Regions from separate parts of the Streptomyces sp. NPDC003456 genome, predicted to be linked through region 1. Evidence: riboswitches for the same ligand, from Rfam matches in the RefSeq annotation. Region 1 holds a riboswitch; each other region holds the start of a gene.
What was found. Region 1 has a riboswitch for cobalamin ahead of ACFYWG_RS14260 (prenyltransferase/squalene oxidase repeat-containing protein). Riboswitches for the same ligand answer to the same signal wherever they lie in the genome.

Region 1 (7,461 bases):
GATCTCCTCGGCGTTCTGGTCGAGCGCCACGACCTGCGCGCCGCGCCGGTAGCACTCGAACGCGTGCCGGCCGGCCCCGCAGCCGAGGTCCAGGACGCGGTCGCCCGGCGCGAGCGGGAACCGGGAGAAGTCGACGGTCAGCACGTGGCCCTGCTTTCGGAGTTGACGCCTGCTACATCTGTCGCCGCCGCGGACACGGCTCCCGCGGCAGCGGTGGTCCCGGCACCGGAGGGGGAACCGGCACCCGAGGGGGAGCCCGCGCCGGCCGGGGTGCCCGCACCGGCCGTGAAGCCCGCGCCGGCCCGGGTTTCCGCGCCGGCCGGGACGGAAGAAGTGGGCCGGTGCGTGCGGGCGCCGGCGCCGCCGGTGCGGTCGATGGCCTCGCGGTAGCGGGCCACCGTGCCCTGCGCGGCCCTGGCCCAGGTGAAGTGGCGCAGCACGCGCGCGCGTCCGGCCGCGCCGAGGCGGGCCCGCAGGTCCGCGTCGCCCAGCAGGCGGCCGAGGCCCGCCGCCAGCGCGCCCGCGTCGCCCGGCGGCACCGCCAGGCACGTCTCGCCGTCGGGGCCGGCCACCTCGGGGATGGCCCCGCCGGTCGTGGCGAGCAGCGGGGTGCCGGTCGCCATGGCCTCGGCGGCCGGCAGGGAGAAGCCCTCGTACAGCGACGGGACGCAGGCGACCTGCGCCGAGCGCACGAGGTCGACCAGTTCCGCGTCGGAGATGCCCTTGACGAACTCGACGGCGCCGTCGAGGCCGTAGCGCTCCATGGCCTGGGCGACGGGGCCCTCGGCCGGGCGCTTGCCGACGACGACCAGGTGCGCCTGCGGGTGCTCGGTGCGCACCTTGGCCAGCGCCTCGACGAGGTGCACCAGGCCCTTCAGCGGCACGTCCGCGCTGGAGGTGGTGACGATCCGGCCGGGGACGACCGGCACGGAGGGGTCGGGTGAGAACAGGTCCGTGTCCGCGCCGATGTGCACGACGTGGATCCGGTCCTGGCGGACGCCGAGGTGGTCGACGATCTCCTGGCGGGAGGTGCCGGAGACGGTCAGCACGGACGGCAGGCGCCGCGCCACGCGCTTCTGCATGCGCGTGAAGGCGTACCAGCGCCGCACCGACAGGCGCCGCTGCCAGCCGTCGGCCGCGTCCAGCTCCAGCTGCCGGTCGACGGTGATGGGGTGGTGGATGGTGGTCACCAGGGGGGCGCCGACGTCGCCCAGCAGGCCGTAGCCGAGGGTCTGGTTGTCGTGGACGACGTCGAACTCGCCGCGGCGGGCGCGCAGATGGCGGCGGGCGCGCAGCGAGAACGTCAGGGGCTCGGGGAAGCCGCCGGTCCACATGGTCCCGACCTCGAGCGCGTCGATCCAGTCGCGGTACTCGCCGCGGCCCGGGGTGCGGAAGGGGTCGGGCTGGCGGTACAGGTCGAGGCTGGGCAGCTCGGTGAGGCTCAGCCCGTCGTGGCCCTCGTCCAGGACGGGATAGGGCTGGGAGCCGATGACCTCGACCCGGTGGCCGAGGCGGGCCAGTTCCCGCGAGAGGTGGCGGACGTAGACGCCCTGGCCGCCGCAGAACGGGTTCCCTTTGTAGGTGAGGAGCGCGATGCGGAGCGGTCGCAAGCCGTCGGCGGCCGATTCCTGCGGGGCCCCGGCCTGACTGGCCTCAGCGGTCACCCTGGGCCCCCTTCTCCCTGCACTGTCCCGCGAGATTACGCCGGGACGCTAATCTAGAACAAGTTTCAGACTTGATCGTTCGGAGGCTCCGAATCTACCGGCAGGTAGGGGCGCTGTGAGCAGTCGATCAGGTGATTCACGCCACGGCCGGCACCGTGCCATGCTGTGTGATCACCCGCCCTCACGGACGGTCACGGAACGGGACCGGCACATCCCGCAGGAGCCGAGGTGAGCGCCCAGGTGAACAAGGTGGCCAAGGCGGACCCCGCAGCCGCGACCCTCGCCGCCCCGCCCCTGACGGAGCGGCAGGAGGCCCGTCGCCGCCGCATCCTGCACGCGAGCGCCCAACTGGCCGTCCGGGGCGGCTTCGACGCCGTGCAGATGCGCGAGGTCGCGGAGTCCTCCCAGGTCGCGCTGGGCACGCTCTACCGGTACTTCCCCTCCAAGATCCATCTGCTGGTCGCCACGATGCAGGACCAGTTGGAGCGCATGCACGGCACGCTGCGCAGGAGGCCGCCGCAGGGCGCGACGGCGGCCGAGCGGGTCGCCGAGACGCTGATGCGCGCCTTCCGGGCGCTGCAGCGCGAGCCGCAGCTGGCCGACGCGATGGTCCGGGCGCTCACCTTCGCCGACCGCAGCGTGAGCCCCGAGGTCGACCAGGTCTCCCGGCAGACGACGGCGATCATCCTGGACGCGATGGGCCAGGAGGACCCGACGCCCGAGCAGCTCTCCGCGGTCCGGGTCATCGAGCACACCTGGCACTCGGCGCTGATCACCTGGCTGTCGGGGCGCGCCTCCATCGCCCAGGTCCGCATCGACATCGAGACGGCGTGCCGCCTGATCGACCTGACGGCCCCGGATCGCTCCTGACCCGCGCCCACGGGTCCCTCACCCGTCGGGGCGCCTTTTTGACGGGCGGGTACAGTAAGCGGGTCGTCATCACACCGTACGGGGGGAAGCCGGTGCAATTCCGGCGCTGACCCGCAACCGTGAACCGCCCCTCAGGCGGTGAGCCGGATCGCCGCGTACGGTTCGTGACCGGCTCGCGTGCCCGGCAGTCCGCCGGTGCACGGCACCGTCGAGGTATACGGAGCCGAGCCGCCGGGGTGTCCCGTGCTGCCCGGCTCCCCCACAGGGAGAGGCACCCGCCGATCATGAACGTCCGCCGCAGCGCCGCGGTCCTCGCCGCCGTCGCCGTGATCGGCGCCGCCACCCCGGCCGCCGCCGACCCGTCCCCCTCGCCGTCCCCGGCGCTCCCCTCCGCCCTCCACGGCGACAAGGACCCGAAGTACGACGGTGTGTGGCGCCAGTCGCTCGCGCTGCTCGCGCAGGACACCGTGGGGGTGAAGCCCGCGGCGAAGTCGGTGCAGTGGCTGGTGCGCCAGCAGTGCGCCGACGGCGCCTTCGCCGCCTACCGCGCCGACCCGGCCGCCGCGTGCGACGGCTCGACCATGGTCGACACCAACGCCACCTCCGCCGCCGTGCAGGCCCTCGCCGCGCTCGGCGGGCACGACGACGTCACCGGCAAGGCCGTCCGCTGGCTGAAGTCCGTCCAGAACGAGGACGGCGGCTGGGGCTACGCCCCCGGCGGCGCCAGCGACACCAACTCCACGTCGGTCGTCATCGGCGCCCTGGCCGCCGCCGGGGAGCAGCCGGGCGGCGTGGAGAAGGGCGGGAAGTCGCCCTACGACGCGCTGCTGAAGCTCGCCCTGCCGTGCGGTGGGGACGACGACGGCGCCTTCGCGTTCCAGCCGGACAAGAAGGGCAAGCTGTTCGCCAACGCCGACGCCACCGCCGCCGGGGTGCTCGGCGCGCTCGGCAAGGGCATGGTGACGGAGGCCGGCGAGAAGGCGTCCGGCACGGACTGCGCGAAGCCGGGCACGCCCGGGCAGGCGGCGGCCAACGGGGCCGGCTACCTCACGGCCGCGCTGGCCGCGGACGGCGACCACCTGATGTCCGCCCTGCCCGGCGCCGAACCCCAGCCCGACTTCGGCAACACCGCCGACGCCGTCGTCGCGCTCGCCGCGCACGGCGACACCGGCCAGGCGGAGAAGTCCGTGCGGTGGCTGAAGAAGAACGCCGCCGCCTGGGCCGCGCAGAACGGCCCCGCCGCCTACGCCCAGCTGATCTTCGCCGCCCACGCCACGGGCACGGACCCGCGCGACTTCGGCGGCGCCGACCTGGTGAAGCAGCTGAACGCCACCGGCCCGGCCCCGCAGGCCGCCGCCGCGAAGGCGGGCGGCCAGGACGGCGAGAACGCCAAGGACGCCAAGGACGCCGAGGAATCGGACTCGGTGTTCGGCGTCTGGTGGTACGTCGGCGTCTGCCTGGTCGCGGGCATCGGCATCGGCTTCCTGTTCAGCAGCGGCCGCCGGAAGAAGCAGCAGCCGTGATCCGCCGCGCCCTGCTGCTGCTCCTGGCCGTGCTCCCGCTGCTCGCGGGCGCCGGCCAGGCGCACGCCGCCGGCTACCGCTACTGGTCGTTCTGGGAGCGCGACGGCGACCGCTGGGTGTACGCGACCCAGGGGCCGTCCACGAGCCGCCCCTCGGACGGCGACGTGCAGGGCTTCCGCTTCGCGGTGAGCGAGGACTCGGCGGACGCGACCCGGCCGCGCGGCGCGGTGCGTTTCGACACCATCTGCGCGCGGACGCCGGCCGAGGAGGGCACCAAGCGCGTCGCCCTCGTCCTCGACTTCGGCACCGCCGCCGACGCCCCCGACGGCGAGCGTCCGCCGCCCGCCCGCACGGCCTGCGCCCGGGTCTCCCCCGACGCGACCACCGCCGAGGCCCTGGCCGCGGTGGCCGGGCCGCTGCGCTACGGCAGCGACGCCCTGCTGTGCGCGATCGCCGGCTACCCGGAGAAGGGCTGCGGCGAGCAGGTCGCACAGCGCCCGGACCCGTCGGCGGACAGCGCTGAAGGCAAGGACGGCCGGGAGACCGGGACGGAGGGCGGAACGTCCGGCGGCGGCCCGTCCCTGGGGCTGGCCGCCGGCATCGCGGTGGTGGCGATCCTGGGGGGAGCAGCCGTCTGGCAGGTACGCCGGCGTGGCTAGCACGACCCCGCCGCAGGGGCGCCCGGCCACCCTGCACCCCGGTGCCTGGTGGCTGTGGGCCCTCGCCCTGGGCACCGCGGCCACCCGCACCACCAACCCCCTGCTGCTCGCCCTGCTCGTCGCCGTCTCCGCCTACGTCGTCGCGGCCCGCCGCCCCGACACGCCCTGGTCCCGCTCCTACGGCGCCTTCGTCCGACTCGCCCTGCTCGTGCTGCTGGTCCGCCTGCTCTTCGCGACGCTCCTCGGCTCCCCCATTCCGGGCACGCACACCCTGTTCACGCTGCCGGAGGCCGGCCTGCCCGACTGGGCGCAGGGCATCCGCCTGGGCGGCAGGGTGACGGCGGAGGCCCTGGTCTTCGCGCTGTACGACGGGCTGAGGCTGGCCACCCTGCTGATCTGCGTCGGCGCCGCGAACGCCCTCGCGAACCCCGCCCGTCTCCTCAAGTCCGTGCCGGGCGCGCTGTACGAGATGGGCGTGGCGGTCGTCGTCGCGCTCACCTTCGCGCCGAGCCTGATCGCGGACGTGCAGCGGCTGCGCGCCGCCCGGCGGCTGCGCGGCCGTCCGGACAAGGGCGTCCGGGGTCTGCTGCAGGTGGGCCTGCCGGTGCTGGAGGGCGCCCTGGAGCGTTCCGTCGCCCTGGCCGCCGCGATGGACGCCCGCGGCTACGGCCGTACCGCGCGGGTCCCCGAGGGGATACGGCGGACCACCGCCGCGCTGACCCTGAGCGGGCTGCTCGGCGTGTGCGCCGGGACGTACGGGCTGCTCACCGCCGAGGGCGGCTCCTACGGCGTGCCCGTCCTGCTCCTCGGCTGCGCCGCCGCCCTGGCTGGGCTGCGGCTCGGCGGCCGCCGCTCCCTGCGCACCCGTTACCGCCCGGACCGCTGGGACGTGCGCGCCTGGCTGGTCGTGGCCTCCGGCGTGGCCGTCGCGGCTCTGCTCACCCTCGCCTCCGTCCGCGATCCGGCGGTGCTGCGGCCCGGCGTGGTCCCCCTCGTGGCGCCGACCATGCCCCTCTGGCCCGCCGCGGCGATCCTGCTCGGCCTGCTGCCCGCGTTCGTCGCCCCCGACCCGAAGGAGCCCGCGTGATCCGCTTCGAGGACGTCTCCGTGACCTACGACGGGGCCGCCGAACCCACCGTCCGCGGCGTCGACTTCGAGGTCCCCGAGGGCGAGCTGGTCCTGCTGGCGGGTCCGTCCGGCGTCGGCAAGTCGACCGTCCTGGGCGCCGTCAGCGGACTGGTCCCGCACTTCACCGGCGGCACGCTGCGCGGCCGGGTCACGGTCGCCGGGCGCGACACCCGCACCCACAAGCCCCGCGAACTGGCCGACGTGGTGGGCACGGTCGGCCAGGACCCGCTGTCCCACTTCGTCACGGACACCGTCGAGGAGGAACTCGCCTACGGCATGGAGTCGCTGGGGCTCGCCCCGGACGTGATGCGCCGCCGCGTCGAGGAGACCCTGGACGTGCTGGGGCTGGCCGGCCTGCGCGACCGCTCGATCGCCACGCTCTCCGGCGGCCAGCAGCAGCGGGTCGCGATCGGCTCGGTGCTCACCCCGCACCCGGACGTCCTCGTCCTGGACGAGCCGACCTCCGCGCTGGACCCGGCCGCGGCCGAGGAGGTCCTGGCCGTCCTCCAGCGGCTGGTGCACGACCTGGGCACGACGGTCCTGATGGCCGAGCACCGCCTGGAACGCGTCGTCCAGTACGCCGACCGGGTCGTGCTGCTGCCGGGCCCGGGCGCCGCGCCCGTGCTGGGCACCCCGGCCGAGGTGATGGCCGTGTCGCCGGTGTACCCGCCGGTGGTGGCCCTGGGCCGCCTCGCGGGCTGGTCCCCGCTGCCCCTGACGGTCCGCGACGCCCGCCGCCGGGCGGCCCCGCTCCGCGACCGGCTCGGCGACGCGCCCCCGGCGGGCAGGGATCCGGCGGACCGGCCCCGCCCAGCCGTCGCCCGCACCACCGAGCCCACCGCTTCCGGCCGCCGCTCCTGGTTCCGTCGCGACCGCCCGGCCCCGGCGGTCAAGGACGCCGCCCATGCCGCCGAGGTCCGGGCGCTGGCCGTCACCCGGGGCCGCGTCCCGGCCCTGCGCCACGTCGGCCTCACCGTCGACCCGGGCGAGACGATCGCCCTCATGGGCCGCAACGGCGCCGGGAAGTCCACCCTCCTGAACGCCCTGGTCGGCCTGGTCGCCCCCACCTCGGGCACGGTCCTCGTCGACGGCGCGACACCCCACCGGACAGCCCCGAGGGACCTCGTCCGCAAGGTGGGGCTGGTCCCGCAGGAGCCGCGCGACCTGCTGTACGCCGACACCGTCGCCGCCGAGTGCGCGGCGGCCGACGGGGACGCGGGCGCGGAGCCCGGCACCTGCCGCGCCCTGGTCGGCGACCTGCTCCCGGGCATCGCCGACGGCACCCACCCCCGGGACCTGTCCGAGGGGCAGCGGCTCGCGCTGGCCCTGGCCGTCGTGCTGACCGCCCGGCCCCCGCTGCTGCTGCTGGACGAGCCGACCCGCGGCCTGGACTACGCCGCGAAGGCCCGGCTGGCCACGGTGCTGCGGACCCTGGCCGCCGAGGGCCACGCCATCGTGCTGGCCACCCATGACGTGGAACTGGCCGCCGAGATCGCCCACCGGGTGGTGCTGCTCGCGGAGGGCGAGGTCATCGCCGACGGCCCGACGGCGGACGTGGTGGTCGCGTCGCCGTCCTACGCCCCGCAGGTGACGAAGATCCTCGCCCCGCAGCACTGG
Region 2 (7,461 bases), on a different contig from region 1:
CCTCGTAGGTCACCGAGGCCTTGAGGCCGTCCAGCCAGGCGTCCGAGTTGTCGAACGCGCCCTGGTCGAGGGGGGCGAAGGCGCCCTTGACCATGTAGCCGAGCATCTCGGTGTTGCCCATCTCGACCACGTCGGGGGCCTTGTCCGTGGCGAGGACGGCGTCGAGCTTGGCGTTCTTGTCGGGCCAGCCGTAGTACTCGTGGTTGATCTTGACGCCGGGGTGCTTCTTCTTCACCGCGGCGTCGGCGGCCTTCACCAGTTCCGGCCAGTTGTTCTGGGCGTCGACGGTGAGCCAGACCGTGAGTTCCTTGGCGTCCGCTCCCTTGTCGGAGCCCCCGTCCCCCTCGCCCCCGCACGCCGCGATGGAGACCATCATGCCCGCGATACCGATCGCGGATATCAGCTTGCGCTTCACGCCACCCTCCTCAGGGATGCCACAAACCCCCCTGCTCCCCGCGGTGAGACGTGGGGCGCCAGGACCTGGACCAATGGTGTAGACCAGTACCGGGAGCTTGGACCAGACCAGCAGGCCTGTCAAGGGTCGCGAGAAGGCCCTGACCAGCCGTTATGCGACCTACATATGCAGGAACCTTTAAGTAAGAAGCCAGCGAAAACACGGGTGTACACGGCATACTGCGGGTAGACCACAGCAAGGGCTGGACTAGACCAAAAGAGGCGCCGACGGTATACAAGTGGGATCGTGTCGGCGGACCGAGCCGGGAAGGCGGAGCATGAGCACCGACGTCAGCAGTGCGGAGAACGAGACAGGGGCACCCGTCCGTACCGCACGCGTGCCCAAGTACTACCGCCTGAAGAAGCACCTGCTCGACATGACCGAGACCCAGGCGCCGGGCACGCCGGTCCCGCCCGAGCGCACCCTGGCGGCCGAGTTCGACACCTCGCGCACCACCGTGCGCCAGGCGCTGCAGGAGCTCGTGGTCGAGGGCCGGCTGGAACGCATCCAGGGCAAGGGCACGTTCGTCGCCAAGCCGAAGGTCTCGCAGGCGCTGCAGCTCACCTCGTACACCGAGGACATGCGCGCGCAGGGCCTGGAGCCCACCTCGCAGCTGCTCGACATCGGCTACATCACCGCCGACGACCGCCTCGCCGGGCTGCTCGACATCACGCCGGGCGGACGGGTGCTGCGCATCGAGCGGCTGCGCATGGCCAACGGCGAGCCGATGGCCATCGAGACCACCCACCTGAGCGCCAAGCGCTTCCCGGCGCTGCGCCGGTCGCTGGTGAAGTACACCTCCCTCTACACCGCGCTCGCCGAGGTCTACGACGTCCACCTCGCGGAGGCCGAGGAGACCATCGAGACGTCGCTGGCGACCCCGCGCGAGGCAGGACTGCTCGGCACGGACGTCGGTCTGCCGATGCTGATGCTGTCCCGGCACTCGCTGGACCGGGACGGCCAGCCGGTGGAGTGGGTGCGCTCGGTCTACCGGGGCGACCGCTACAAGTTCGTGGCCCGTCTCAAGCGGCCCCAGGACTGACGCGGCGGCGGCCGGATCCCCGGTCCCTGCGGGAACCGCATTGCGGACGAGGGGTTCCGCTTGCGCCGTGCCCTGACCTAGATTGCCTGCGCATTGCCCAGGTGATCACTGAGGGGACGGAGCCGCCTGATGTCGCAAGCCCCAGAAACCAGCAGAGGCCCGGTGGTGACGCCCGTGCGCGTCGTCATCGGGCTCTGCCTTGTCGCACCCTTCGTGGCCATGCTGTGGGTCGGCTCGTACGCGAAGACCGACCCGGCCTTCATCGGGATCCCGTTCTTCTACTGGTACCAGATGGCGTGGGTGCTGATCTCCACCGCCCTGACGATGGTCGCCTACAAGCTGTGGCAGCGTGACCAGCGCTCCCGCTCGGCCGCGAGGGGCGGTGCGTCGAAGTGAAGGACGGCGTGAACGGCGTGGCACTCGCCGTCTTCATCTTCTTCTTCCTGCTCGTGACGGTCCTGGGCTTCCTGGCCGCGCGCTGGCGCAAGGCCGAGAACGAGCACAGCCTGGACGAATGGGGCCTGGGCGGCCGCTCGTTCGGCACCTGGGTCACCTGGTTCCTGCTCGGCGGCGACCTGTACACCGCGTACACGTTCGTCGCGGTGCCCGCGGCGATCTACGCGGCCGGCGCGGCCGGCTTCTTCGCCGTCCCGTACACGATCCTGGTGTACCCGCTGATCTTCACCTTCCTGCCCCGCCTGTGGTCGGTGTCCCACAAGCACGGGTACGTGACGACCTCCGACTTCGTGCGCGGGCGCTTCGGCTCCAAGGGCCTGTCCCTGGCCGTGGCCCTCACCGGCATCCTGGCGACGATGCCGTACATCGCGCTCCAACTGGTCGGCATCCAGGCCGTGCTGGACGTGATGGGCGTCGGCGGCGGCGAGAACACCAACTGGTTCATCAAGGACCTGCCGCTGCTCATCGCGTTCGGCGTGCTGGCGGCGTACACCTACTCCTCGGGCCTGCGGGCGCCGGCGCTCATCGCGTTCGTGAAGGACACGCTGATCTACCTCGTGATCGCGGTGGCGATCATCTACATCCCGATCAAGCTGGGCGGATTCGACGACATCTTCGCCAAGGCCGGTGAGGCGTTCAGCCAGACCAACCCGGCCACGGGGGCGCCGCGCGGGGCGCTGACGCCGCCGGAGGCGGGCCAGTGGACGTACGCCACGCTGGCGCTGGGCTCCGCGCTGGCGCTGTTCATGTACCCGCACTCGATCACGGCGACGCTGTCCTCCAAGAGCCGTGAGGTGATCCGCCGCAACACCACGATCCTGCCGCTGTACTCGCTGATGCTGGGCCTGCTGGCGCTGCTCGGCTTCATGGCCGTCGCGGCCGGCATCAAGGTGCAGAACGGCCAGCTGGCGATCCCGCAGCTGTTCGAGACGATGTTCCCGGACTGGTTCGCCGGTGTGGCGTTCGCGGCCATCGGCATCGGCGCGCTCGTGCCCGCGGCCATCATGTCCATCGCGGCCGCGAACCTGTTCACCCGCAACATCTACAAGGACTTCATCAAGCCGGACGCCACCCCCGCGCAGGAGACCAAGGTCTCCAAGGTGGTCTCCCTGCTGGTGAAGGTGGGCGCGCTGGTCTTCGTCCTCACCATGGACAAGACGGTCGCCATCAACTTCCAGCTGCTGGGCGGCATCTGGATCCTGCAGACCTTCCCGGCCCTGGTCGGCGGCCTGTTCACGCGCTGGTTCCACCGCTGGGCCCTGCTCGCGGGCTGGGCGGTCGGCATGGTCTACGGCACGGCGGCCGCCTACGGTGTGGCCTCCCCGACGCAGAAGCACTTCGGCGGCTCGTCGAAGGAGATCCCCGGCATCGGCGAGATCGGCTACATCGGCCTCACGGCGTTCGTGCTCAACGTGGTCGTGACGGTCGTCCTGACCTTCGTCCTGCGGGCCGTGAAGGCCCCCGACGGCGTCGACGAGACCAAGCCGGAGGACTACACGGCCGACGCGGGCGACCCGGGCGTCCAGGTGGAGCTTCCGCCGGCGACCGCCGGTTCGTCGCACTGACCCGGGCGCGCCCGGCCGCGTCGAGGTGCGGCCGTGCCGCGTCGGGGTACGGCCCTGCCGCGTGGCGGCGACCGGCCGCGAACCACCCGCAGCGGGCCGCCGTGACCATCCGTCACGGCGGCCCGCTGTCACGTGGAGCTGACGCTCCGACACCACCGCGACACTACATCTGGGGGTGTCACCCGCGCCCGGCACAAGATGTATGCTCATGCTCGCTGTCGCCGCAGGGGAATCCGGTGCGAATCCGGAACTGTCCCGCAACGGTGTACCCATGCCCTTCTGTGCGCATGGGGGTCAGTCCGAGGACCTGCCGACAGTGCACCCGGCCGCCGGCCGGTGTGCCCTGACGTCCGGGCCTCGTGGAATGGGCCGGTGGACGCGCGACGCCGTGTGCGTCCGTGTGCTGCCCCCTGCCCTCGGCGAGGCCCCGTGCCGAGCGAGGGAGAGCCCCCACGTGACCATCGCGCCAGCGGATCCGGTCTCAGCCGCCGAGCAGGAGCAGGACGCTCCCGGGGCCGCACTGCTGCGGACCCTGACCGAACTGACCGCCGACCTGCCCGACGCCGACCCCGGCCGGGTGGCCGCCGCCGCGCTGCGCGGCCGGTCCGCGCGGGCGGACGAGCGGGAGCTGCGGGACCTGGCGACGGAGGCCGCGGCCGGCCTCATCTCGGAGGACCCCGCCTACTCCCGCCTGGCCGCCCGCCTGCTGACCATCGGCATCCGCGACGAGGCCGCCTCGCAGGGGGTCACGTCCTTCACCTCGTCCGTCGCGGTCGGGCACCGCGAGGGGCTCATCGCCGACCGCACCGCCGCATTCGTCGAGCTGCACGCGGCCCGGCTCGACGCGCTGGTCGACACCGCGGCCGACGACCGCTTCGGCTACTTCGGCCTGCGCACGCTGCACAGCCGCTACCTGCTGCGGCACCCGATCACCCGCAAGGTGGTCGAGACCCCCCAGCACTTCCTGCTGCGCGTGGCGAGCGGGCTCGCCGAGGACGACACCGCGCGGGCGGTGGACGAGGTCGCGGCGCTCTACGGGCTCATGAGCCGCCTCGACTACCTGCCCTCCTCCCCCACCCTCTTCAACTCCGGCACCCGGCACCCCCAGATGTCGTCCTGCTACCTGCTCGACTCCCCCAAGGACGAGCTGGACTCCCTCTACGACCGCTACCACCAGGTCGCCCGCCTGTCGAAGCACGCCGGCGGCATCGGCCTCGCCTACTCCCGCATCCGCGCCCGGGGTTCGCTGATCCGCGGCACGAACGGCCACTCCAACGGCATCGTCCCGTTCCTGAAGACCCTCGACGCCTCGGTCGCCGCCGTGAACCAGGGCGGCCGCCGCAAGGGCGCCGCGGCGGTCTACCTGGAGACCTGGCACGCGGACATCGAGGAGTTCCTGGAGCTGCGGGACAACACCGGCGAGGACGCCCGGCGCACGCACAACCTGAACCTGGCGCACTGGATCCCGGACGAGTTCATGCGCCGCGTGAACGCCGACGCGCAGTGGTCGCTCTTCTCGCCCTCGGACGTGCCGGAGCTGGTCGACCTGTGGGGCGAGGAGTTCGACGCCGCGTACCGCAGGGCCGAGGCGGCGGGGCTCGCCCGCAAGACCCTGCCCGCCCGCGAGCTGTACGGCCGCATGATGCGCACACTGGCGCAGACCGGCAACGGCTGGATGACCTTCAAGGACGCCGCCAACCGCACCGCCAACCAGACGGCCGAGCCGGGCCACGTCGTGCACTCCTCCAACCTCTGCACGGAGATCCTGGAGGTCACCGACGACGGGGAGACGGCGGTCTGCAACCTGGGCTCGGTCAACCTCGGGGCGTTCGTGACCGGTGGGGACATCGACTGGGAGCGCCTGGACGAGACCGTCCGCACGGCCGTCACCTTCCTCGACCGGGTCGTCGACATCAACTTCTACCCGACCGAGCAGGCGGGCCGCTCCAACGCCCGCTGGCGCCCGGTCGGCCTCGGCGCGATGGGCCTGCAGGACGTCTTCTTCCGGCTGCGCCTGCCCTTCGACTCGCCCGAGGCCAAGGCCCTGTCCACCCGCATCGCCGAGCGCATCATGCTGGCCGCGTACGAGGCCTCCGCCGACCTCGCCGAGCGCAACGGCCCGCTGCCCGCCTGGGAGAAGACCCGCACCGCCCGGGGCGTCCTGCACCCCGACCACTACGACGTGGAGCCGGCCTGGCCGGAGCGCTGGGCGGCCCTGCGCGAGCGGATCGCCACGACCGGTCTGCGCAACTCCCTGCTGCTCGCCATCGCCCCCACGGCCACCATCGCCTCGATCGCGGGCGTGTACGAGTGCATCGAGCCGCAGGTGTCGAACCTGTTCAAGCGCGAGACGCTGTCGGGCGAGTTCCTCCAGGTCAACTCCTACCTGGTGGAGGAGCTGAAGCGGCTCGGCGTGTGGGACGCCCGGACCCGCGAGGCGCTGCGCGAGGCGAACGGCTCGGTGCAGGGCTTCGCCTGGATCCCCGAGGACGTGCGCGCCCTCTACCGCACGGCCTGGGAGATCCCGCAGCGCGGCCTGATCGACATGGCGGCGGCCAGGACCCCGTTCCTGGACCAGTCGCAGTCCCTGAACCTGTTCCTGGAGACGCCGACCATCGGCAAGCTCTCCTCGATGTACGCCTATGCCTGGAAGTCCGGGCTGAAGACCACGTACTACCTGCGCTCGCGCCCGGCGACCCGCATCGCCCGGGCCGCCCGCGCCGCCGTCCCCGTGCAGGCCACCCCCGACCCCGAGGCGGTCGCCTGCTCCCTGGAGAACCCCGAGTCCTGCGAGGCCTGCCAGTAATGCCCAGCAACCAGAATCTCCTCGACCCCGGCTTCGAGCTGACCCTGCGCCCCATGCGCTACCCGGACTTCTACGAGCGCTACCGGGACGCCATCAAGAACACCTGGACCGTGGAGGAGGTCGACCTCCACTCCGACGTCGCCGACCTCGCCAAGCTCTCCCCCGCGGAGCAGCACCTCATCGGCCGGCTGGTGGCGTTCTTCGCGACGGGCGACTCGATCGTCGCGAACAACCTGGTGCTGACGCTGTACAAGCACATCAACTCCCCCGAGGCGCGGCTGTATCTGAGCCGTCAGCTGTTCGAGGAGGCCGTGCACGTCCAGTTCTACCTGACGCTGCTCGACACCTACCTGCCCGACCCGGAGGACCGCGCGGCGGCCTTCGCGGCGGTGGAGAACATCCCGTCCATCCGCGAGAAGGCGGAGTTCTGCTTCAGGTGGATGGACTCGGTCGAGAAGCTGGACCGGCTGGAGTCACAGGCCGACCGGCGCCGCTTCCTGCTCAACCTGATCTGCTTCGCGGCCTGCATCGAAGGCCTGTTCTTCTACGGCGCCTTCGCCTACGTCTACTGGTTCCGCAGCCGCGGCCTGCTGCACGGCCTGGCGACCGGCACCAACTGGGTGTTCCGCGACGAGACGATGCACATGTCGTTCGCCTTCGACGTGGTCGACACCGTCCGCAAGGAGGAGCCGGAGCTGTTCGACGACCGGCTGCGGCAGGAGGTGACGGACATGCTCCGGGAGGCCGTCGAGGCCGAGCTGCAGTTCGCGCGCGACCTGTGCGGTGACGGTCTCCCGGGCATGAACACCGAGTCGATGCGGCAGTACCTGGAGTGCGTCGCCGACCAGCGGCTGACCCGCCTGGGCTTCGCTCCGGTGTACGGCTCCGAGAACCCCTTCTCCTTCATGGAGCTCCAGGGGGTTCAGGAGCTGACCAACTTCTTCGAGCGGCGGCCCTCCGCGTACCAGGTGGCGGTGGAGGGCACCGTCGACCTGGACGAGGACTTCTGAGCCGGCGCGTTCCCTCGGGCTTCCTGGGCCTCCCGGATCTGCCGGTCGATGCGCCTGTCGTGCATCAGGCCGATCACGGACGGGAGGACCAGGAGGACCAGCGTCCCGAGTACGAAGATCATGGCGAT
Region 3 (7,461 bases), on a different contig from region 1:
GGCCGGCCGTGGCCGGCGAGGAGGCCCGGCGCCCGGCCGCCTCCGGCGAGCCGCTGGAGCGGCTCTCCTCACCCGTGTCCTCGCACACCGAGTGGGACCCGCTGGAAGAGATCGTCGTCGGCCGTCTGGAGGGCGCCACCATCCCCTCCGACCACGACGTCGTCACCTGCAACGTGCCGCCCTGGGCCGGGCGGTTGCAGGGCCTCGCGGCGGGACTGCGCTATCCGCGGCTGCTGGTGGAGAAGGCGCAGGAGGAGATCGACGCCTTCGTCGGCCTGCTCCGGTCCCTCGGCGTCACCGTCCGGCGCCCCGACGCGGTCGACCACCGGCGCCGCTTCGGCACCCCCGACTGGACCTCCCGCGGCTTCTGCAACACCTGCCCCCGCGACAGCATGCTGGTGATCGGCGACGAGATCATCGAGACCCCGATGGCCTGGCCGTGCCGCTACTTCGAGACGCACTCCTACCGCCCGATCCTCAAGGACTACTTCCGCCGCGGAGCGCGCTGGACCGCGGCGCCCAGGCCCCAGCTGACGGACGAGCTGTTCGACCCGGACTTCACGGTCCCCGCGCCCGGCGAACCGATGCGCTACATCCTCACCGAGTTCGAACCCGTCTTCGACGCCGCGGACTTCGTCCGGGCCGGCCGGGACCTCTTCGTCACCCGCAGCAACGTCACCAACCGCATGGGCATCGACTGGCTGCGCCGCCACCTGGGGCCGGGATACCGCATCCACGAGATCCCCAGCCGCTGCCGCACCCCCATGCACATCGACACCACCTTCGTGCTGCTCGCCCCCGGCAAGGTGCTCGTCAACCCCGAGTACATCGACGTCGACACGCTGCCTCCGGTCCTGGACTCCTGGGACGTCCTGGTGGCGCCCGAGCCGGACCCGATCAAGGACCGGCTGCTCAAGGTGACGTCGATGTGCGGCAAGTGGCTGAGCATGAACGTCCTCATGCTCGACGAGAAGCGGGTGATCGCCGAGCGGCACCACACCGGCATGCTGCGCGCCCTGGAGAAGTGGGGGTTCGAACCGATCCCCTGCGACCTGCTGCACTACGCGCCGTTCGGCGGTTCGTTCCACTGCGCGACCCTGGACGTCCGCCGCCGCGGCCCGCTGCAGTCCTACGTCGACTGAACCGGCGCGCCCTCCGGCACGGCACCCGCCCGCCCGGCGGCCAGCGCCGCGAGTTCCTCCGCCGTCCGGGGGCACGGCTGCGAGCCGGTCACCAGGCCGTGCGCGCGCAGCAGTCGCGCCGCCGCGGCCCCCCACGGCAGGCGCAGCCCCGCCGCGTGCAGCAGGTCGGTGCGGGCCAGTGCCGCCTCGGCGGGCCCGGTGCGGACGCCGGACGGGGTGAGCAGCGCCGCGTCGTCGGCCCAGCGCAGGGCGAGGTCGACGTCGTGGGTGGCCATCACCACCGTGGTGCCGTTCGCCCGCAGCCCGTCCAGGGTGGTGAGCAGGCGCTCCTGGCCGTCCGGGTCCAGCCCGGCCGTCGGCTCGTCCAGGATCAGCACCCGCGGCCGCATGGCGACGGCGCCCGCGATGGCGGTCCGCTTGCGCTGGCCGTAGGAGAGCAGGTGCGTGGGCCGGTCCGCCAGCGCTGTGATGTCCAGGGCGGCGAGCGCCTCCGCCACCCGCTCGCGCACCTGCCCGCCGGGCAGGCCGAGGTTCAGCGGCCCGAAGGACACGTCCTGCTCCACGGAGGCCGCGAACAGCTGGTCGTCCGGGTCCTGCACCACCAGCTGCACCGTCGTCCGCAGCCGCGTCAGGCCCTTGCGGTCGTACGTCACCGGCCGCCCCTCGACGGTCAACTCGCCCGCGCGCGGACGCAGTCCGCCGCTGAGCAACCGCATCAGGGTCGTCTTGCCGCTGCCGTTGCGGCCGAGCAGCGCCAGCGCGCGCCCCTCGCGGATCGTGAAGTCGAGGCCGCTGAGCACGGCCGGGCCGTCCTCGTAGGCGAAGGACGCGCCGCGCAGGGCGACGAGGGCGGGCTCGCTCACAACGGCGGCCTTTCCAGGAGAACGGTGAGGACGGCCAGCGCCGCGAGCAGCAGGCAACTGGCGGCCGTGAAACGGACGGAGACGCGCGCCTCGGGCACCAGCACGCGCAGGGTGCCGTCGTAGCCGCGCCCCGCCAGGCCGGCCTGGAGCCGGGCGGCCCGGTCGAAGGCCCGCACGAACGCCGTGGCGCCGAGACCGGCCAGCGAACGCCACTCGGCGCGGCGGCCGGTGTGGCCGAGGCGGGCCGCCTGCGCCTGGTGGACGCGGCGCACGGAGTCCAGCAGCAGGAAGCTCATCCGGTACGTCACCAGCGCCACGTCCACGACGGGCGCCGGGACCCCGGCCCGCACCAGCCGCGGCAGCAGGTCGGACAGGGGCGTGGTGAAGGCGAACAGCAGCACGCCCAGCGAGGCCGCGGAGGTGCGCAGCATCAACTCCCCGGCCCGCACCGGCCCGCCGGCGGCGAGCGAGACGAACCCGCCCGGCCCGCCGACCTGCACCAGCAGCGTCAGCGCGCCGGTCGCGCAGAAGCCCAGCGGGACCCGGTAGGCCCGCCACAGCCGCCGTGCGGGCACACCGGCCGGGCCGAGCAGCACCGCGACGGCGGTGACGAGCACCAGGGCCGCGCCCGGCCAGGGCGGCAGGCAGACGGCCAGTGCGGTGAGACCGAGCCCGAGCACGGCCTTGTCCACGGGATGACGGCGGCGCCAGCGGCTGCTGTGCGCCGCCGCGTCGATCGGCAGCACCGGGCTCAGTCCTTCGCGGAGACGGACTCTCCGGCGGCACCCGGGGGCGCGGTCGCCGCCTCCCGCTCCAGCGCCCGCTGCTCGCCCTGCCGCCGTCCCCGGCGCAGCCCGAAGTAGTAGGCGAGGACACCGGCGCCGAGCGCGGCCTGCAGGGAGAACAGGGCCGACTCGATCTCACCGGACGGCGGTTCGTACAGTGGGGAGAACCACGGTTCGTAGTCCGGCTGGATCTCCGTGATCGCCGTCTCCGCCTCGCCGTCGGCGCCGGTGAAGGGCTCCTCCTTGTGGTCGCCGAGGCCGAGCACGAGCGGCAGCACCGCGAGCGCGGCCACGGCCAGGAGCAGCACCAGGTTGATCTTCGTGTTCCGGCTCATCGGGCCACCGCCTCGGTCTCGGTCCGCGTCTCCGTGCGGGTCAGCAGCACGCCCAGCCGGGTGAGTTCGCCCTTGCTGGACTGCACCAGCAGCCGCATCACGAGGACCGTCAGCAGCCCCTCGCTCACGGCGAGCGGGATCTGCGTGACGGCGAAGATGGACCCGAACTTGCCGAGCGCGCCCAGGAACCCGCTGCCCGGGTCGGGGAAGGCGAGTGCCAGCTGCACGCTGGTGACGCAGTAGGTGGACAGGTCGGCGACGAACGCGCCGCAGAACACCGTCACCATCAGCGGCACGTCGAAGCGCCGCAGCAGCTTGTACACCGCGTACCCGGCCCAGGGCCCGACGATCGCCATGGAGAAGACGTTGGCGCCGAGCGTGGTCAGGCCGCCGTGGGCCAGCAGCAGCGCCTGGAAGAGCAGGGTGATGGTGCCGAGCACGGCCATGATCGGCGGCCGGAACAGGATGGCCCCCAGGCCCGTGCCGGTCGGGTGCGAGCAACTGCCCGTGACGGACGGCAGTTTCAGCGCGGACAGGACGAACGTGAAGGCGCCGGAGGCGCCGAGGAGCAGGGTGCTCTCGGGGTGCTCGCGCACCTCGCGGGTGAGTGACCGGACCCCGTGGACGACGAACGGCGCCGACGCGACGCCCCAGGCGACCGCGTGCGCCGGAGGAAGGAAACCCTCGGCTATGTGCATGGCTCAGCAGACCCTCTCCAGCACCTCGTGGATGGTTGACGCGCCTTGGCCGGTCTCCTGGCTGACGGGTACCACCGCCCGGACTCCGCCTTCCCGGGTCACGAGGACCCAGTGGCTGCCCGCGAGGGGCCGGAGCCGGACTTCCCGATTCACAGTGGCGAGGGCCGCACCGGCATCACACCGGATTTCCCGTTCACCAAGGCCAGGTGACAATAAGGCCCGGATCAGGACGAGCACAACCCGCACCGGGGGCGCGCGAGGGGGCGCCCCCTCGCACACCGGCGCATCCGGGGCCCCGCCGGAGGAGCACCCCGTAGGGGTCAGTCGTCGCCCTCGTCCCCGCCGTTCCCGCCCTCGCCGTCCCCCTGCGGCGCCGGGGGCTGCTCCTGCTGCGGCTGCTCCGTCTCCGCCGGTGTCCCGGCGGCCGGGTCCTGCGCGGGAGCGGTGCCGGCGGCCGCCGGCGAGGAGGGGGCCTGCTCGGCGGGCGGGGTGCCGGCCGGCGTGACGTCGGCCACGGTCCCGGTGGCCGGGGTGGTGGCCGCCGCCGGGCCGGGGTCCGGCCGCGAACCGGACGCCGGGCCCGGGCTCTCCTCGGCGGCCGGGGTGCTGGCGGTGGGAGACGGACCCGGGTCCGTGCCCTTCGTGTCGGTGTCGTCCGGCGAGAACCACTGCATGCCGATGAGCATCGCGGCGACGAACAGCGCCGCCGCCGCGGCCGCGGCGACGGCCTTCGAACGGTTTCCGCCCCCGCCGCCCCGCCGTCCGCCCCGCCCGGGACGCCCGGCCTGCGCCGCGCGGGCCGCGCCGCGCGGCCCGGCCGCCGAGGGCAGGGCGTACGTGGTCGGGCTGCTGGTCTCCGCACCGCGATACGGGCCTTGACCGGAGGGCACCGCCGGCCGGGGCCGCGTCCGCGGGGACGGCGACATCTCCGGCAGGGGCTCGGGCAGCCCCCGCCAGGCGCCGCCCGCGAACCACTCGGCCGCCTGCTGCGCGGTGGGCCGGTCCTCGGGCTGCTTGGCGAGCAGGCCGAGCAGGTAGTTCTCGAAGGCGGGCGGCAGGCCAGCGACCCCGAGCTCGCGCGGCGGCACGGGAACGGCGTCGAGGTGCTGGTGGAGCAGGGCGACGGCGCTGTCCGCCTCGAACGGCGGCCGGCCGCTGAGGAGCTGGTAGAGCACACAGCCCAGCGAGTACATGTCGGAGGCCGGGCCGGCGGGCTTGCCCAGGGCGCGTTCGGGCGCGAGATACATGCCGGTGCCGACGATCTGGCCGGTGGCGGTGAGCGCGGCGCCGGGGTCGTCCATGAAGCGCGCGATGCCGAAGTCGCCGATCTTCAGGGTGCCGCGGGCGTCGAGCAGCAGGTTGGCGGGTTTGACGTCCCGGTGGACAATGCCCTGCGCGTGTGCGGCGGCGAGTCCGGCCGACGCCTGGGCGGCCAGGACGGCCACCCGCTCGGCGGGCATCGGGCCCGACGTGGCGAGCACCTGGGAGAGGCTGTCGCCGTCGACCAGCTCCATCACCAGGTAGAGCCGGTTGTCGAACTCGCCGAAGTCCAGCACGCCCACCACGTGGGGGTGGTTCAGGCGACCGGCGGTCTGGGCCTCCAGCCGGAACCGCGAGGTCGCCGTGGCGTCGGTGTCCTGGGGCAGCAGCAGCTTGAGGGCCACCGCTCTGGCGAGCGTCTCGTCGTACGCACGCCAGACCTCTCCCATTCCACCGCGCCCGATCTCCACATCCAGCCGGTAGCGGCCCGCTAGCAGCACTCGTCCTCGTCTCACGCTCAGGGGAAGGTCCGTCGCCGCAGGCCGAACTCCCCGCATGTGCGCGGGGATTCGTGGGGGCTGCCGCAGCCGCCCCAGGATACTGGCGCCGCGTGGCCCCGTCGTCCCCGTGCGGCGGCGTCCCGCGGCTGCGGGACGCCCCGGCCGGCACGGACCTCCGCGGCCGGGGGAGAGCGGCGCCTGTGATGGTCCCCACGTGCGCCGGCGGGCGCCGCGCGGCCCCTCGTGCGCGACCGGCGTCCGCCCCGGCGTGAGCAAGATCACGACTCGACGCCGGCCGCGGCCACCGGCGCAGCCCGCCGCGATCGGCAGCAGCCCTGCGGTCAGTCCGGGGCTGCCTCGGTGACGTGGCTCAGGACACACAGCCAGCGGCCCTCCCGCCGCACGAAGACGTCGGTCGTCCACTCGTCGGAGTCGAACCGCTCGCCCCGGTGGTGCGCCGTGCTGGTCACCCGGCCGGTGACGACGGCCGTGTCGCCGTGGACGCGGACCCGGGGGCGGGTGCGCAGGTCCATCGCCGTATGGGAGAGGGCGCCGGACGCGACCAGGGAGAGGAACCGCTCCCGGGAGTCGATGCCGGACGCCGAGACGATCACCCACTCGTCCGCCATGAACGCGGCGATCCGGTCCGGGTCGTCGGAGACGATCGCCGCGGCCCATCGCTCGGACACGCGGACGAGGTCGGCGGCCTCGCCGCTCGGATCCTCCGGACTCCTCATGCCATGACGGCGGCGCGTTCCCGCCGACCCCGGATCACGGGCTCGCCCGGTCGCTCCCCGGCCCCCGGTCCTCAGTCCTCCGCGGCGGCGAGCAGCACGAACTCCGCCCCGGCCGGGTCCAGGCAGACGGCCAGCCGGCCGACGCCCTCCATGTCCTGCGGCCCCATCTGCACCTCGCCGCCCTTCTGCGTGACCCGGGCCGCCGCGGCGTCGCAGTCCTCGACCGCGAAGACCGGGTGCCAGTACGGCCGCCCGTCCGTCAGCGTCAGGTCCTGCGCGCCCATCTCCATCAGCCCGCCGTGCATCCGGTCCTCGGTCAGGCCCGCCGGGGTGACCATCGTGTAGGTGCCCGCACCGCCGGGCAGCGGCATGTCGCTGAACTGCCAGTCGAACAGGCCGCCGTAGAACTCCCGGGCCGCCGCCGCGTCGGTCGTGAACAGCTCGACCCAGGCCAGCGAGCCCGGCTCGTCCACCAGGTCCAGGCCCGCGGTCGTCCCCGGCTGCCAGACGGCGAACTGGCCGCCCAGGGGATCGCTGTACTGCGCCATCCGGCCCCACTCGTCGAGGTCCATCGGCTCGACCCGCACGGTGCCGCCGGCCTGCCGCACCACCTCGGTCGTGACGTCCGCGTCCGGGACGCTGTAGTAGATCATCCAGGCCGGGCGCGCGCCCTCCTCGGTCAGCTTGCCGAGACCGCCGACGACCTTGCCGTCCTTCCTGAACATCCCGCCCTCGAAGTCCTCGCTCTCGCCCATCGACTCGTAGTCCCAGCCGAGCACGGCGCCGTAGAAGGACGCGGCGGCCCGGACGTCCGGAGCGCCGAGGTCGAGCCAGCAGGGGGAGCCGGGAGCGTACTCCGTGGTGATCATGGCGGTGCTTCCCTTCAGCGAGTCCTGCGCCCAGCGTGACACCGGGCATCGCGGGGCGCGCGCCACCGCTCTCCACCCGGGGGACGCCGGGGCCGGGGCGGGGCAGCCGTCGGGAGCAGTCCGATGCGGCCCGGGGGCGGATCAGTGCACGGAGAGGCCGCCGTCCACGAAGAGCGAGTGGCCGGTGACGTACGCGGAGGCCGGGCTCGCCAGGAAGACGGCGGCGCCCGCGAAGTCACCGGGCAGGCCGTTGCGCCCGATCATCGTCCGGG
Region 4 (7,461 bases), on a different contig from region 1:
GGTCAGCCCCGCGCCCTGGGGCGGTTTACTCGTCACCGGCTACTCCACCTGCGAGCAGATACTGCGCGGCGGCAACTGGCTGGAACCGGACACCCGGTGGCGGGAGCAGCAAGGTGCGCGCACCCGCTGGAGTGCCCCCTCGGCGCGGGAGATCAGCCGGACCCTGCCCGCGCTCAATCCGCCGGAACACACCCGGGTGCGCCGGTCGGCGGGCACCTTCGACCGCGGCACCGTCGAGCGCATCGGCAGCCGGGTGACCCGTGTCGTCGACCGGCTGCTGGGCACCTTGTACGAGCGAATACAGGCAGGAGAGGCCGACTTCGCGGCGCTGGTGAGCGAGGAGCTGCCCGTCGCCACGATAGGCGACTGGCTCGGGCTGCCCAGCGCCGACTGGGCCCGCCTGCGGGAACTGACCCACGAGCAGGTCTTCACGCAGGAACTGCTGCCGAACGCCAGCCAGTTGGCCCGCTCCGACGCGGCCATGGCCGAACTGCGCTCCTACTTCCTCGACTTGGTGCGCGACCGGCGCAGACGTCCCGGCGACGACCCGGTGTCCCGCTGGACGGACACCTGGGACCAGCTCGAGCCCGACCAGGACAAGGCCGACGAAGCGGTCTACTTCCTCGCCCTGTTCGTCCTGCTGGCGGCGCTGGAGACCACCTCGACGCTGCTGTCGACGATGGCACTGCGGCTGGTCGAGGACCCCGACCGCTGGACGCGGCTCACGCACCAGCCGGACCTCGTGCCCTCCTTCGTCGAGGAATCCCTCCGCCACGACCCTCCCACCCACGTCATCAGCCGCGTCGCCGCCCAGGACACCTTCCTGGCGGGCACCGAGGTGGCGGCCGGGGAGATGGTCCACCTCATGGTCGGGGCGGCCCACCGCGACCCGGAACGGTTCCCCGGGCCCGACCTGTTCGACATGCAGCGCAACCCCTCGCACCTGGCCTTCAGCTGGGGCATCCACTACTGCCTCGGGGCGCCCCTGGCCCGCCTGGAGGCCCAGACCCTGCTCCGCCACACGATCACCCGTCTGCCGAGACTCACCCTGGTGCGCCGCCCCGCGTACGCACCCCGGGTGGCGTTCAGGCGCCTGCTGAATCTGGATGTAGCACTGGCATGAACCCGCCTCGCACCCCCACCGCCGTCTCCGCCACCGCCCCCGAGCCGGCGCCCCCGCTCGACACACCCCTCGGCCCCGCTCCCCTGGTCCTCACCCGCACCGGTGCCGTCCTCCAGGTCCAGCTCAACCCCGACGCGCAGGACGACGTCCTGGGCACGGCGGTGCTGGACGCCCTCCTCGCCGTCCTCGACGGCCTGCACGACCAGCCCGACATCAGCGTGCTGGTGCTCTCCTCCCTGGGCGGCGACTTCTGCCTGGGTGCCGACCGGCAGGAGTTCCGGGACAGTCTGGCCGCCGACCCCGGCGGGTCCGCGCTGCGGCGCATCGCGGACAAGGCGCAGCGCCTGTGCCAGGCCCTGGAGAACACCCATGTCGTCACCATCGCCCGGCTCCACGGCAAGGTCGTCGGCGCGGGTCTCGCCCTCGCCGCGTACTGCGACCTCCGCGCGGGTGCTGACACCTGTCAGTTCCGGATGCCCGAAGTCGGCCTCGGACTGGCACCCGCCTGGGGCGGCGCCATGGGCCGCCTGATCGCGGAGGCGGGAGCGGCCCGCATACGCGAACTCATGCTCACCTGCGAGACGTTCGACGCCCACACGGCCCACCGCCTGGGCCTCCTTCACAAGATCGCTCCCCTCGACTCCCTGGACGACACGGTCACCGCCTGGACCAAGCCCCTGGCGCGGCGCTCCCCGCAGGCCCTCGTCCTGACCAGGCGCATGCTGGCCAGCTACGCCAAGGCCGCCCGCACCGCCGACCCGTCCCTGCTGGACTCCCACCTCCTGGCCGCCCAGCTGACCCAGCCCCGCTGACGCGCACCCGGCGCGCCCGGCCCTTCTCGTACGCACCGGCGCAGGCCCGCCGTACGAGGGGGCCGTCGCGCCCGCACGAGCGAACCGCGCCCGCCCGGGAGCACGCCGTGCGGCCGGATGGAGCAAGTCCGCCGAGCAGGCGGGCACCGTCCCGGCCGATGCTGAGGATGCCCCTGACCACCGAGTCTCCCAGGATCCTCATGCCACTCCTGCCCGTTCCCAGACCGGGAACACCCGCCCGTTCCGGTGCCGGACTCCCCTCCCGCCGCCACCGCCTGTTCCTCGTCACCCTGCTCGGCGCCTCCTTCCTCGGCGGTATGCTCCTCGCCCCGACGGCGGGCGCAACCCCCGGCTCCGGCAGCTCCGGCGGCAGTGGTGAGCGCGCCCTGCAACGGCAGCTCGAGGAACTGGTGACCACACCCGGAGGACCGCCCGGTGTGATCGTCGTCCTGAAACGGGACGGGACTCCGCGCGTCCTGCGCGCGGGCGTCGCCGACCTGGAGACCGGCCGCCCGATCGAGCCCACCGACCACATGCGGATCGCGAGCACCGCCAAGGCGTTCAGCGGAGCGGTGGCGCTGCGCCTGGTGGCGGACGGGGCGCTCCGGCTCGACAGCACCATCGGCCGCACCCTGCCCCAGCTGCCGCGTGCCTGGCGGTCGGTCACGCTGCGGCAGCTGCTGAACCACACCAGCGGACTGCCCGACTACACCGAGGACCCCGAGTTCGCGGAGCTGCTGGTGGCGGACCCGCGCCGCACCTTCGACCCCCGCCGCCTGCTGGACTTCGTGGCGGACGAGCCGCTGCGCTTCCGCCCCGGCACGCAGTACCGGTACTCCAACTCCGACAACATCGCGGTGGCGCTGATGGCGGAGGCCGTGACCCGCACGCCGTACGAGGAGCTGCTGTCGGAGATCGTCTACCGGCCGCTCGGCCTGCGCGACACCAGTCTCCCCATGGGCTACGAGATGCCCGAGCCCTACATGCACGGTTACGCCGTCGAACCGCCCGAGCCGCCGGAGGACGTCAGCGAGCTGATCAGCGCGTCCGGCGTGTGGGCCTCGGGCGGCATCATCTCCACCCCGCGGGACATGACGCGCTTCATCCGCGCCTACGCCGCCGGTCGCCTGACGTCGCCGGAGGTGCTGCGCGAGCAGCGCCGGTGGGTCGAGGGCGCCTCGGAACCGGCCGGGCCGGGCCGCAACAAGGCGGGACTCGCCATCTTCCGCTACGAGACCCGCTGCGGAGTCGTCCTGGGGCACACCGGCAACTTCCCCGGCTACACCCAGTTGATCGCCGCGACCCCGGACGGCCGCAAGTCCCTCACGTTCTCGCTCACCACGCAGGTGAACAAGACGCTGAACCCGGATCTGCTCCAGCAGCTGCGCACCGTCCAGGAGAACGCGGTCTGCGCCCTGCTGGGCAAACGCCCCGCCTGAGGCGACACTTCGCTTCGGACCGGGCAGCGCACCCCGCGGCCGCCGGCCCCTGAAGGGGACGGTCTCCGGCCGCGGGCCGCTGGTCGTGGTTCGGCTACTTCAGAACCGTCGCAATCATCGCGGCGACGATCGCTGCCCATGCGAGCAGGGCCACCGCGGTATGCACACCACTGCTCCGCGAGGCCGGACGGGGCCTCGGCCGTCCCACCTCGCGGCAGACGCAGTGGTCCCGAGGAAGTCGCGACAGGTCCAGCCAGTAGGCACCGAGCAGGCGGGTGTCCGGTCGGGTGTATGAGTCGTCCTCCATGCCGGGGGCAACGACAGGCCGCCGGGGAGGGCACGGCGACGTCAACGGCGCGCCCGACGGAGCGACAAACTGATAGGCACGGCAAAGGGCTATTGAACCGAACGATAGAAATTCACCACCGGACCGTGACACGGCAATGACCGTCCAGTTGTGCCCATGCATCTGTCGCTCCTGACGATGCACCGAGTCACCTCGTAAGTCACGGAGAATTTATGCTGAACGCCACGGTGTGGACCTTTGTCGTGAGTGCTTCTGTCTGCACCATCGGGTCCGTGTTCCTGTCCGATCCCCACCGGCGACTGCACCACACGGACGCGGCGGAACTGCGCCGCCGCCGGCTCCTCGTCGAGGTGCTGCGGAGCAACATGCGTCCGCAGCGCTGCGCACCGCCGCCGTCCCGCACCGCGGACGAAGCCGCGGAGCCGGCGGCGAGCGCCGCTCCCCCTCAGCGACCTGCGACGACTCCCTGAGGCGGTCGTCGCGTCAGGTCGGGACAGCATCTCGTCCGGGCTGCCGCACGGGAGCCGGCAGCCGGCCGCGATCATCGTGACAACGTACGTATCACCGATGGCGTCACCCGTTCGCCTCAGCACCCATCTGCCGGCTCCGGCGTTAGGGTGCATATGACACGGGCAGGAGCGGCCACCCTGTCCTCCGCGCTTGAACACCAGATCATTTCAGCCGGTGCATTTCACTCGACCACGACGTGCCTCGAATTCACAGCGCGTCGAAAAACACTCGGACATCCAGAACCAATTCCCCATTCACGCTTTCCTGAGGCCCCGTGAAGAATGGCCGCCGGTCGGCCTGGGCAGCGGGAAATCACCGGACCCCTCTAGAGAGCCCGGTTGCGGCCGTGCGGAGTGAAGGCGTACAGGTCCAGGATGTCCGGCCGGGGAGCGATGCCCGGCCCGCCGGCGCGTACCCACTCCACGATGTCCTCCGTGGCGGCCGGGTCGTTGACCAGGCCCAGCCACACCGGGCGGGCCCCTGCCGCCCGGCCCGCCGACGAGGGCTGCACGACGATGACGTTGGCCTGATCGCACACGTCCAGGCAGTCGGACACCCGCACGGGCATCTCGGCCCGCAGGCGCGCCGTCTGTTCGGCGTGGTCGACGCCGGTCACCTTCGGGCTTCCGCAGCAGCAGTCCCGGCAGACCACGACCCGGCACGGGACGGCGCGGGCGCGTCGTCCGGTCGTCCCCCTGCCGAGGCCCTCGTTGTCAGTTGCTTCGGGCACGCCGAACCACCTCTCTCCGGGGAGATCCGCCCCGGGGTTCTTCGAGGAGGCGACGACGTGAGTCTCCTGGCTCCCGGGTCGCAGCTCGTCCCGGCCTTCCCGCCCCCTCACGGGGGCAGTGGCCCGCACGGGATCCGCTCGCCGGTCACAGTGGCGGGACCGCGCCGGATTCACACCGGCTTCCTCGGACCGCCGTCGCCCTGTCGCCGTTCATCATCGCATCAGCCGATCGCCCGCACTGCGCGGCAACCGGCCCTGATGCGGGCGGTGGTGAGCGGGCCGACGGCCCCGGCGGTGGCGCGAGGGGCGCGCACGTCACCGGGGGCGCCCTTTCGATCCGTGCGCGGCGGGCCGTAGGATCGCCGGGTCATCGCCGCGACGGGAACATCAGGAAGCCGGTGCGAATCCGGCACGGTCCCGCCACTGTGACCGGGGAGTGCACCCTCCGACACGCCACTGCGCGCCGCGCGGGAAGGCCGAGGGAGAGCGTCGATCCGGGAGTCAGGACACTGGCCTGTCGCGGGCCCGATCCGAGGAGCGCGGACTCCCCAGGAGGCTTCACGTGTACGACGGCATGTCCCGTCCCCCGCTGTCCACCCCTGCCCGCAGGCGCCGCGCCCGGCGCGCCGCGGCGGTCGCATGCGCCCTGTCGGCCCTCCTGTCGACCGCCGGCTGCGGATCGTCGCGGAGCAGCGGGCAGGGCGCCGAGCCCGCGGGCTCACCGGCCGGTTTCCCGGTCACCGTCGACAACTGCGGTGTGCGGACGACGTACGAGAGGCCGCCCGCCCGTGCCGTCACCATCCACCAGCACCCGGCGGAACTCCTGCTCTCCCTCGGTCTGAAGGACCGCATGGTGGGGACCGCCTTCCCCGACTCGGCCGTGCTGCCGCACCTGCGGAAGGACTACGCGTCGATCCCCGAACTGGCCGAGAAGGAACCGTCGTTCGAGACGGTCCTGGAGGCCGAGCCGGACCTCGTCTACGGCGGGTACGGCAGTGCCTTCGCCGAGAGCGAGGGCCGTTCCCGCAAGGCGTTCAGCGACTCCGGCATCGACACCCACCTGAACCGCGAGTACTGCGGCAAGACCAGGGTGACGATGCAGGACACGTACGCCGAAGTCCGCACCGTCGGGCGGATCTTCGGCGTGAGCGACCGCGCGGACGAGCTCGTGTCGGACCTCCGGGCGCGGGTCGGCAGGGCCGCCTCGGCCGTCGAGGGTGCGCGCGAGGTGTCCGTCTTCGTGTACGACAGCGGTGACAAGGCGGCGTTCACCGCGGGCGGCAAGAGCCTGGGCACGGAGCTGATCCGGCTGGCCGGCGGCAAGAACGTCTTCGCGGACCTGGACGACGTCTTCGGCGACGTCTCCTGGGAGCAGGTCGTCGAGCGGAAGCCCGAAGTCATCGCCGTCTACGACTACGCGGGCGCCGGGAGCATCGAGCAGAAGAAGAAGTTCCTGCTGTCGCAGCCCGCCCTCCGGGACGTCCCGGCGGTCAGGAACAAGCGGTTCGTGGTGCTGCCGCTGACGGCCACCCTCGTCGGTGTGCGGTCCGCGTACGCGGTGGAGGACCTGGCCCGCGGCATCCACCCCGAGAGCTTCCGGTGACCGCCCCGGTCACCGACACCGGCACGGGACGGACGGCACACGAGCAGCCACAGGACGACGGGCGGGCGGCCCGGCCCCGTCTCGCCGTCGCCCTCGTCGTCCTGGCCGTCGCGCTGGTGCTGTCGATCACGGCCGGCCTGGCCGTCGGTTCGGTGCGCGTGCCTCCGGGCCAGGTGTGGGGCATCGTCACGCACGCGCTGGGCGCCGGCTGGGCCGAGCCGGACTGGTCGCCCGCACGGGAGGCCATCGTCCTGGACGTGCGGGCCCCCCGCGTGCTGCTCGGGGCGGTGGCCGGCGCCGGACTCGCGGTGGTGGGCGCGGCCCTGCAGGCTTTGATCCGCAACCCGCTCGCGGAGCCGTACCTGCTCGGTGTCTCCTCCGGGGCGTCGCTGGGTGCCGTGGTGGTGATCGTGTTCGGGGTGACGCTGCTCGGGCCGGTGTCGCTGTCGGCCGCCGCCTTCGCGGGCGCGCTCGGCGCGCTGCTGCTCGTCTACACCTGCGCGCGCACCGGTGGGCGGATCACCTCGTCACGGCTGGTGATGTCCGGCGTGGCCGTCGCCGCCGTGCTCAGCGCCGTGCTGAATCTGCTGCTGCTCACCACCGACCGGGGCAACGAAGCCCGCGCGGTCCTCGCCTGGACCCTCGGCGGCCTGGGCGGCGTCCGCTGGGGCACGCTGTGGCTGCCCGGCCTCGCCCTGCTGCTGGGGGTCACCGTGCTCCTGGTCCAGGCGCGGAACCTCAACCTCCTGCTGGCCGGGGAGGAGGCGGCCGTGACGATGGGGCTGGACGTGGCCCGGTTCCGGGCCCGGATGTTCGTGCTGCTCTCCCTCGTCACCGGTGTGCTGGTCGCGGCCTGCGGGCCGATCGGCTTCGTCGGTCTGATGCTGCCGCACATCGTGCGCCTGTTCGTGGGCGGTGACCACCGCCGTGTCCTGCC

Region 2: it holds a riboswitch for cobalamin, as region 1 does, so the genes downstream of both, ACFYWG_RS18875 (ribonucleoside-diphosphate reductase subunit alpha) here and ACFYWG_RS14260 (prenyltransferase/squalene oxidase repeat-containing protein) in region 1, are expected to answer to the same signal.
Region 3: it holds a riboswitch for cobalamin, as region 1 does, so the genes downstream of both, ACFYWG_RS03865 (energy-coupling factor ABC transporter permease) here and ACFYWG_RS14260 (prenyltransferase/squalene oxidase repeat-containing protein) in region 1, are expected to answer to the same signal.
Region 4: it holds a riboswitch for cobalamin, as region 1 does, so the genes downstream of both, ACFYWG_RS02315 (hypothetical protein) here and ACFYWG_RS14260 (prenyltransferase/squalene oxidase repeat-containing protein) in region 1, are expected to answer to the same signal.

What each region holds. Positions count from the first base shown of each region.
Region 1 covers NZ_JBIAOK010000003.1:729,107-736,567, reverse strand. Annotated here, with positions in the region: gene ACFYWG_RS14275 (methyltransferase domain-containing protein) at 1-144, opposite strand, end outside; gene ACFYWG_RS14270 (glycosyltransferase family 4 protein) at 138-1,664, opposite strand; gene ACFYWG_RS14265 (TetR family transcriptional regulator) at 1,893-2,534, shown strand; cobalamin riboswitch at 2,574-2,708, shown strand; gene ACFYWG_RS14260 (prenyltransferase/squalene oxidase repeat-containing protein) at 2,819-4,057, shown strand; gene ACFYWG_RS14255 (SCO2322 family protein) at 4,054-4,716, shown strand; gene ACFYWG_RS14250 (CbiQ family ECF transporter T component) at 4,709-5,803, shown strand; gene ACFYWG_RS14245 (ABC transporter ATP-binding protein) at 5,800-7,461, shown strand, end outside.
Region 2 covers NZ_JBIAOK010000004.1:597,358-604,818, reverse strand. Annotated here, with positions in the region: gene ACFYWG_RS18895 (extracellular solute-binding protein) at 1-415, opposite strand, end outside; gene ACFYWG_RS18890 (GntR family transcriptional regulator) at 732-1,496, shown strand; gene ACFYWG_RS18885 (DUF3311 domain-containing protein) at 1,626-1,892, shown strand; gene mctP (monocarboxylate uptake permease MctP) at 1,889-3,517, shown strand; cobalamin riboswitch at 3,713-3,847, shown strand; gene ACFYWG_RS18875 (ribonucleoside-diphosphate reductase subunit alpha) at 3,972-6,323, shown strand; gene ACFYWG_RS18870 (ribonucleotide-diphosphate reductase subunit beta) at 6,323-7,333, shown strand; gene ACFYWG_RS18865 (hypothetical protein) at 7,246-7,461, opposite strand, start outside.
Region 3 covers NZ_JBIAOK010000001.1:946,331-953,791, reverse strand. Annotated here, with positions in the region: gene ACFYWG_RS03885 (amidinotransferase) at 1-1,142, shown strand, start outside; gene ACFYWG_RS03880 (energy-coupling factor ABC transporter ATP-binding protein) at 1,130-2,005, opposite strand; gene cbiQ (cobalt ECF transporter T component CbiQ) at 2,002-2,751, opposite strand; gene ACFYWG_RS03870 (energy-coupling factor ABC transporter substrate-binding protein) at 2,757-3,125, opposite strand; gene ACFYWG_RS03865 (energy-coupling factor ABC transporter permease) at 3,122-3,823, opposite strand; cobalamin riboswitch at 3,853-4,039, opposite strand; gene ACFYWG_RS03860 (protein kinase) at 4,144-5,583, opposite strand; gene ACFYWG_RS03855 (nuclear transport factor 2 family protein) at 5,925-6,320, opposite strand; gene ACFYWG_RS03850 (VOC family protein) at 6,392-7,189, opposite strand; gene ACFYWG_RS03845 (SDR family NAD(P)-dependent oxidoreductase) at 7,331-7,461, opposite strand, start outside.
Region 4 covers NZ_JBIAOK010000001.1:619,480-626,940, forward strand. Annotated here, with positions in the region: gene ACFYWG_RS02295 (cytochrome P450) at 1-1,123, shown strand, start outside; gene ACFYWG_RS02300 (enoyl-CoA hydratase/isomerase family protein) at 1,120-1,935, shown strand; gene ACFYWG_RS02305 (serine hydrolase domain-containing protein) at 2,136-3,374, shown strand; gene ACFYWG_RS02310 (hypothetical protein) at 3,924-4,151, shown strand; gene ACFYWG_RS02315 (hypothetical protein) at 4,517-4,843, opposite strand; cobalamin riboswitch at 4,981-5,107, opposite strand; cobalamin riboswitch at 5,308-5,433, shown strand; gene ACFYWG_RS02320 (ABC transporter substrate-binding protein) at 5,484-6,524, shown strand; gene ACFYWG_RS02325 (FecCD family ABC transporter permease) at 6,521-7,461, shown strand, end outside.